One region of the Kitasatospora sp. NPDC007106 genome, then DNA from elsewhere that is predicted to be linked to it. Evidence: riboswitches for the same ligand, from Rfam matches in the RefSeq annotation. Region 1 holds a riboswitch; each other region holds the start of a gene.
The links. A riboswitch is a leader RNA that binds a small molecule or an ion and turns the genes downstream of it on or off. The one in region 1 is predicted to bind cobalamin.
Positions count from the first base shown of each region.

Region 2: another riboswitch for cobalamin. It lies ahead of ABZ641_RS17520 (cobalamin biosynthesis protein); the one in region 1 lies ahead of ABZ641_RS17130 (HoxN/HupN/NixA family nickel/cobalt transporter).
Region 3: another riboswitch for cobalamin. It lies ahead of ABZ641_RS14195 (ribonucleoside-diphosphate reductase subunit alpha); the one in region 1 lies ahead of ABZ641_RS17130 (HoxN/HupN/NixA family nickel/cobalt transporter).

Region 1 covers NZ_JBEYFP010000189.1:42-2,294, reverse strand. Annotated here, with positions in the region: gene ABZ641_RS17140 (phosphatidylinositol-specific phospholipase C domain-containing protein) at 1-32, opposite strand, end outside; gene ABZ641_RS17135 (metalloregulator ArsR/SmtB family transcription factor) at 249-611, opposite strand; cobalamin riboswitch at 694-898, shown strand; gene ABZ641_RS17130 (HoxN/HupN/NixA family nickel/cobalt transporter) at 930-2,045, shown strand; partial or broken gene ABZ641_RS17125 (EamA family transporter) at 2,086-2,253, opposite strand, start outside.
Region 2 covers NZ_JBEYFP010000198.1:3,107-5,359, reverse strand. Annotated here, with positions in the region: gene ABZ641_RS17530 (alpha/beta fold hydrolase) at 1-196, opposite strand, end outside; gene ABZ641_RS17525 (transcriptional regulator) at 301-990, opposite strand; cobalamin riboswitch at 1,197-1,333, shown strand; gene ABZ641_RS17520 (cobalamin biosynthesis protein) at 1,447-2,253, shown strand, end outside.
Region 3 covers NZ_JBEYFP010000131.1:6,260-8,512, reverse strand. Annotated here, with positions in the region: gene ABZ641_RS14205 (GNAT family N-acetyltransferase) at 1-181, shown strand, start outside; gene ABZ641_RS14200 (hypothetical protein) at 314-457, opposite strand; cobalamin riboswitch at 749-892, shown strand; gene ABZ641_RS14195 (ribonucleoside-diphosphate reductase subunit alpha) at 1,103-2,253, shown strand, end outside.

The DNA of each region.
Region 1 (2,253 bases):
AGCCCCACGGCGAACGTACGGCGAAGCTTCACGGGTGTCTCCTCGTCAGGAGCCTGGGGACGGCGGGCCGGACGGACCGCCTCCGGAAGCATGGGCCACCGGAACGGCTTCGAGGTGACATGACAAGAAAACTTGGCTGAAGCTGACCCCCCGTCCCGCTGACAAACCGTCAGGAAGCCCTCATTCCGTGCAGGGGGCCGTACCGTGCAGGGGTTCCTGCCGTGCGGGCGGTCGTTCCGAGCGGGCGCTCAGTCGGCGCGCCCCAGCACCCCGTGCTCCAGCACCTCGGCCACCGCGGTGTCGGTCAGCCGGTAGCGCACCACCCGGCCGTCCCGCTCGCCCTCGACCACGCCCGCGGCGCGCAGCAGCCGCAGCGCCTGGGAGACCGCCGGATCGCGCATCCCGGTGGCCAGCGCCAGGTCGGTGACGGCCAGCGGTCCGGTGGTGTGCAGGGCGAGCAGCAGCGCGAGCCGCCCCGGGTCGGCGAGCAGGCCGAACACCTCCGCCCAGGCCCGGACCCGCCCGGTGTCGCCGATCCCGGCGATCGCCTCGCAGACCCGGTGCCCGTCGATGGTGCGGTGGCCTGCGCGATCGGCGGGGAGGAGGTGCATGGCGGCATTCTCGCAGGCCCACCGGCCGTGATCTACGACACCTGCGCGGTTGTGCAGGCTTGCAGCTGTCGGTCCGTCACCCCTACGGTGGAGCAGCCGTGGTGTTCGGGAAGACCGGTGCAGGACCTCAGGGTCCGAGTCCGGAGCGGCCCTCGCCACTGTGAACGGGGAGTCAATCCGTACCCCTCGCGGGTCACTGGGCGCAGGCGCGCCCGGGAAGGCCGGGTACGGGCACCGTCAGAACCTCCCCGTGAGCCAGGAGACCGGCCACGGCACCTCACGACGTCATTCCACGAGGTGCTGGAGCGTGAACCGCAGATGACCCTGCCCGCAACCGGTACGGCCGCGCCGCCGACCGCCCCCGGCCTGCCCGCCTTCCGCTGGCGCCGGGAGGACACCCTCCGCACGGCCGGCCTGCTGGCGGTCATCCTGGCGATGCACGTGGCCGCCTTCGGCACGCTCTTCCTGCTGGTCGTGCCGGAGCGCTACGAGGTCGGCACCCAGGTCTTCGGCGCCGGACTCGGCATCACCGCCTACACCCTGGGCATGCGGCACGCCTTCGACGCCGACCACATCGCCGTGATCGACAACACCACCCGCAAGCTGATGGCCGACGGCCGGAGACCGGTCTCGGTGGGCTTCTGGTTCGCCCTCGGCCACTCGTCGATGGTGGTGCTGATGGCCGCCCTGGTCGCGGGCGGCGCCCAGCTGGCCGGGGTGCTGATGGACGACGGCTCGACCACCCACCAGGTGCTCGGCACCATCGGCACCACCGCCTCCGGCGCCTTCCTCTACCTGATCGCCGCGCTCAACCTGGCGGCCCTGCTCGGCATCCTGCGGGTCTTCCGGGCGATGCGGGCCGGCACCTTCGACGAGGCGGAGCTCGAACGGCAGCTCGACTCGCGCGGGCTGATGAACCGCGTCCTGCGCCGCGCCACCCGCTCGATCTCCCGCCCCGGCCAGATGTTCCCGGTCGGCATGGTGCTGGGCCTCGGCTTCGACACCGCCACCGAGGTGACGCTGATGGTGATGGCCGGTTCGGGCGCCGCGGCGGGCCTGCCCTGGTACGCGATCGTCTGCCTGCCGCTGCTGTTCGCCGCCGGGATGAGCCTGTTCGACACCCTCGACGGCACGTTCATGAACTTCGCCTACCAGTGGGCGTTCTCCAACCCCGTCCGCAAGGTGTTCTACAACCTCGCCATCACCGGCCTGTCGATCGCGGTGGCCTTCGTCATCGGCACGATCGAGCTCGTCGCGGTGCTGCACGACAAGCTGGGCCTGAGTGACCCGGTGAGCGGCTGGATCGCCGGACTCAGCCTGGACAACGTCGGCTTCGTCATCGTCGGCCTGTTCGTGGTGGTGTGGGCGGCGGCGATCGGCTACTGGCGGATCGCCCGGGTCGAGCAGCGCTGGACGCCCGGCGGGGCGGCCTGAGGTGGCCCGCGGGCGGCCGCCCCGAACGGCGGACGGGGTGTCAGCCCGCCGCCAGCAGCAGCGTGCCCGCCACCGCGAGGCCCGCGCCGAGCAGTTGGACGCGCCGCAGCCGCTCCTTGAGCAGCCCCCGGGCCATCAGCGCGGTGACCACGGGGTAGAGCGAGGCCAGCACCGCGGCGACGGCCACCGACCCGCGGTGCGAGGCGGC
Region 2 (2,253 bases), on a different contig from region 1:
TGCGGGTGAGCATGACGCGGTCCGCGGCCAGCTCCTGCACCCGGATGCCCGGTCCGCCCGCCTGCCCGGCGGCCGCGAAGGCTCCCGCGAACCCGGGCCGGACGGCCCGTTCGGACACCCGGCGGCCGATCAGCAGTGCCGCGGCACCCGTCCCGACGGCGGCGGCCGCGACGATCGCGGCGGTTCCCCAACGCATGGCGCTCCCGGTGTGGCGGCACGGACATGGCGATCCCAGTCCACGCCCCGGCCCGGGAGCGGGCCACCCGGGCGGGTCCGTCCGGGCGGGTCCGTCCGGGCGGCTCAGACCGGCACGTCGGTGCCCCGGCGGGCCAGCAGCTCCCAGAACCGCTCCGCGAGCGGCCGGGCCGGCGGACGGGCGGCGTCCGGCACCGACGAGCCCCAGTGCCCGGGGACGAGGTACTCGTCCTGCAACTCGGCCAGCACCCCGCCCAGCAGGTCGTGCGGGACGGGCACGATCCGGCCCACCTCCCGCAGCTGCGCCTGCCAGCGGCCGTCCACCACCTGGCGCAGCCGCCGGTCCAGGTCGTCCTGACGCCCGGTCACCCGGACCAGCACCCGCAGCGGCAGCCCGAGCACGTGCGCCAGCGCCAGGCCCTGCTCGCCGTCCGCGTCCCAGCGTCCGGTGGCCTCGGCCCTCGCGTAGGTCGCCGCACCCACCCCGATCCGGTGCGCGGCCTGCTCCCGGGTGAGCTCCCGGGCCAGCCGGAAGTCCCGCAGGGTCGCCGGCGCGACGCCCATCAGCTGGGCGGGCGGGCACCACAGGGCGCGGGAGAGCGCGATGAACTCCTCCTCCGACGGGAGGAACTCACCGGCCTCCCAGGCCGCCACGTGCGAGGGCAGCAGCCGGACACCGTGCGCGGCCATGGCCTCGGCGACCTGCTCCGGGCTCAGGCCGAGCCCGGCGCGGTGCGCCCGCGCGGCCGGCGGGGAGAACGGCACCGGAGGCGGTGCGGACGGTCTGCGTCGCATGCGACAAGAACGTACGGGCGCCCGCGCGGCACCACCCACACGCCGAACGCACGAACCCGGCCCCGGCGGAACCGCCCGGCGCTGGAGGATCGTACGGGGCGGGCGGCGACGGAATCCGGCGACGGAGTGTGACCAAGCCCTCCGGAGGCTTTGTTGACTGGTGGTCGGAGCGCGTGATGGGATCTCGGGGCCATACGGAGGCATGCAGAGGAAGCCGGTGCGAATCCGGCGCGGTCCCGCCACTGTCACCGGGGAGCACGCTCGACCTTGCACGGTCACGGCGGTCCGCCACAGGGCCGCTGGAAGGCCCGAGCGCGCGCCGGACCCGGAAGCCAGGAGACTCTCGCCGCCGGTTCGTCGATCCAGGGCGCGGACCCTGAGTGAGGACACGCACGCCATGCAGGCTGCCCAGCGGTCACCGCTGCGCCCCGACCGGGGAGCCGGGCCGTGGCCCGTCTGAGCTCCGCCCCCTACCTGCTGGGCGCCGTGGCCGGCCACCTCGCCGACACCGCCCTCGCCGACCCCCGCCGCGGCCACCCGGTCGCCCTCTTCGGCAGCGCCGCCGGACGCCTGGAGCGCCGGCTCTGGCGCGACCACCGGGGCGCCGGCACCGCCTTCACCGCGCTGAGCGTGGGCGCCGTCGCGGCCGGGGCCGCCCTCGCCGACCACGCGCTGCGGGGCTGTCCCGCGGCCCGCGCCGCGCTCGCCGCGGCCGCCGCCTGGACGGTCCTCGGCGGCACCTCGCTCACCCGGGAGGCCCGCGCGATCGGCCGCTCCCTGGAGGCCGGCGACCTCGCCGCCGCCCGCGGGCGGCTCCCCCACCTGTGCGGGCGCGACCCGAGCGCCCTGGACGAGCAGCAGATCGCCCGCGCCGTCGTCGAGTCCGTCGCCGAGAACACCGCCGACGCGGTCGTCAACGCCCTCACCTGGGGCGCGCTGGCGGGCACCCCCGGGCTGCTGGCCTTCCGGGCCGTCAACACCCTGGACGCGATGGTGGGCCACCGCTCGCCCCGCCACCTGCGCTTCGGCTGGGCCTCCGCCCGGCTCGACGACGTGGCGGGCTGGCCGGGCGCCCGGCTCACCGCGCTGCTGACCGTCGCCGCCGCGGAGCACCCGCGGGCCGCCTGGAAGGTCTGGCGGCGCGACGGGTCGTCACACCCCAGCCCCAACGCCGGACAGGCCGAGTCGGCCTTCGCCGGCGGCCTCGGCGTCCGCCTCGGCGGCACCCTGCGGTACGGCGAGCGGGTCGAGCACCGCCCCGTC
Region 3 (2,253 bases), on a different contig from region 1:
CGTCAGGGCCGCGATGGACCGCAGCCGCGAACTCGGCCTGACCGGTATGGCCTTCTCCACCCGCCCGGACATGACGGACGCCCACCGGGTGTACGAACGGCTCGGTTTCCGCCGTGCCCCCGAGCGCGACTGGGCCCCGATGCCCGGCATCGACCTGATGGTCTATGCCCTGACGTTCTGACGTGACTCGCCCCGAACGATTCGTTCGACCGGAGCCCGACCACACCGACACCCGCACCCGCACGTGAACTCGACGAGCCGGGCGGAAGCACCCGTCGGCGACGGTGCCGAGCCGATGCCGATGCCGATGGCATCACCCGATCGAGCCGCCCTCGAACCGCCCCGGAGCCATCGGCGAGTTGCAGAGGCAGGCGGTCAGGGTGAGCCCGACACCGCACCGGAGCCAGGACCGGCGGCACAGCGGCCACCCCGCCGCGGCGGAAAGGGACTTGGTCACGGCGGAAAGGGTCTAGCCGCAGAGCCGGCGGTCCTCGCTCCGCGGGATTCGCCGATCCCCTGGGCTCCGGGCCGACCCGTAGAACCGGGCGGCACCCCCGTACCGTCACTCATGACTGCAGATCGTAGGCCATCGGGCCCGCAGACTCCCGCGGCGGTGGCCGTTCCGTGAGCGGAGCGCGGGGGCGACGGGTGGGTCGGGTGTGCCCGAAGTGTGCACGGCCCGTTCGGCGAGGCCGTCGTAGCCACGGACGCGACACGCTGCGTGCACAAGATATGGGGGTACATCAGGGAGACACCACAACATGTATGCTCACTCTCGCTGTCGACGCAGGGGAACCCGGTGCGAGTCCGGGACTGCCCCGCAACGGTGAGCAGGCCCGTGAACGCCCGGGCCCGCGCAGTCCGAGGGCCTGCCGACGGTGTGCCACCGGCTTCCCCGCAGATGCCATGAAGCACAGCTGTACGTCCGGGCCTCGCGGGTGGGCCGGGTGGCGACGCGCACCCCCGACACGGTCGGGCGGTGCCGGTCTCCCCTGCCACGCGCATGCCCGGACGCGCCCCCGGCCCCCGGCCCGGGGGTGTCCGAAGCGTCCGCTGCCGCCACAGGAGAGAGTGCGCCTTGACCGTCGCTGCCTCAGTCACCCTGCCCTCCCAGGGATCCGCCGACAACGACCGGCCCGACCCCGGTGCCGCGCTGCTCCGGCTGCTCACCGACCGCAGCACCGACCTCCCCCAGGTGGACCCCGGCCACGTCGCCGCCGCCGCGCTGCGCGGCCGCCACGCCGGTTCGGACTTCGCCGAGCTCCGCGGGCTGGCCGTGGAGGCCGCCGCGTCGATGATCGCCGAGGACCCGCAGTACTCGAAGCTCGCGGCCCGCCTGTTGGCGCTGGAGATCCGCGACGAGGCGGTCTCCCAGGGCGCGGTCACCTTCGCCGCCTCGATCGCCGTCGGCCACGCCGAGGGCCTGATCGGCGACACCACGGCCGCGTTCGTGGCCAAGCACGCGGCCGCCTTCGACGCGCTGGTCGACCTGCAGGGCGACGACCGCTTCGAGTACTTCGGCCTGCGCACCGTGCAGTCCCGCTACCTGCTGCGCCACCCGATCACCCGCAAGGTGGTCGAGACCCCGCAGTACTTCCTGCTGCGCGTGGCGGCCGGTCTCGCGGTCGGCGACACCGAGAAGTCGGTGGCCGAGGTGGCCGAGCTCTACCGGCTGATGAGCCGTCTGGAGTACCTGACGTCCTCTCCGACGCTGTTCAACTCCGGCACCAAGCACCCCCAGATGTCGTCCTGCTACCTGCTGGACTCGCCGCTGGACAACCTGGACTCGATCTACAACCGCTACGCGCAGATCGCCCGGCTGTCCAAGCACGCCGGCGGCATCGGCCTGTCCTACTCGCGGATCCGCTCCCGCGGCAGCCTGATCCGCGGCACCAACGGCCAGTCGAACGGCATCGTGCCGTTCCTGCGCACCCTGGACTCCTCGGTCGCCGCGGTCAACCAGGGCGGCCGCCGCAAGGGCGCGGCCTGCGTCTACCTGGAGACCTGGCACGCCGACATCGAGGAGTTCCTGGAGCTCCGCGACAACACCGGCGAGGAGGCCCGGCGCACCCACAACCTCAACCTGGCGCACTGGATCCCGGACGAGTTCATGCGCCGGGTGAACGCCAACGAGGACTGGTCGCTGTTCTCCCCCGCCGACGTGCCCGAGCTGGTCGACCTGTGGGGCGCCGACTTCGACGAGGCGTACCGCAAGGCCGAGCAGGCCGGCAAGGCCGTCCGCACCATCCCGGC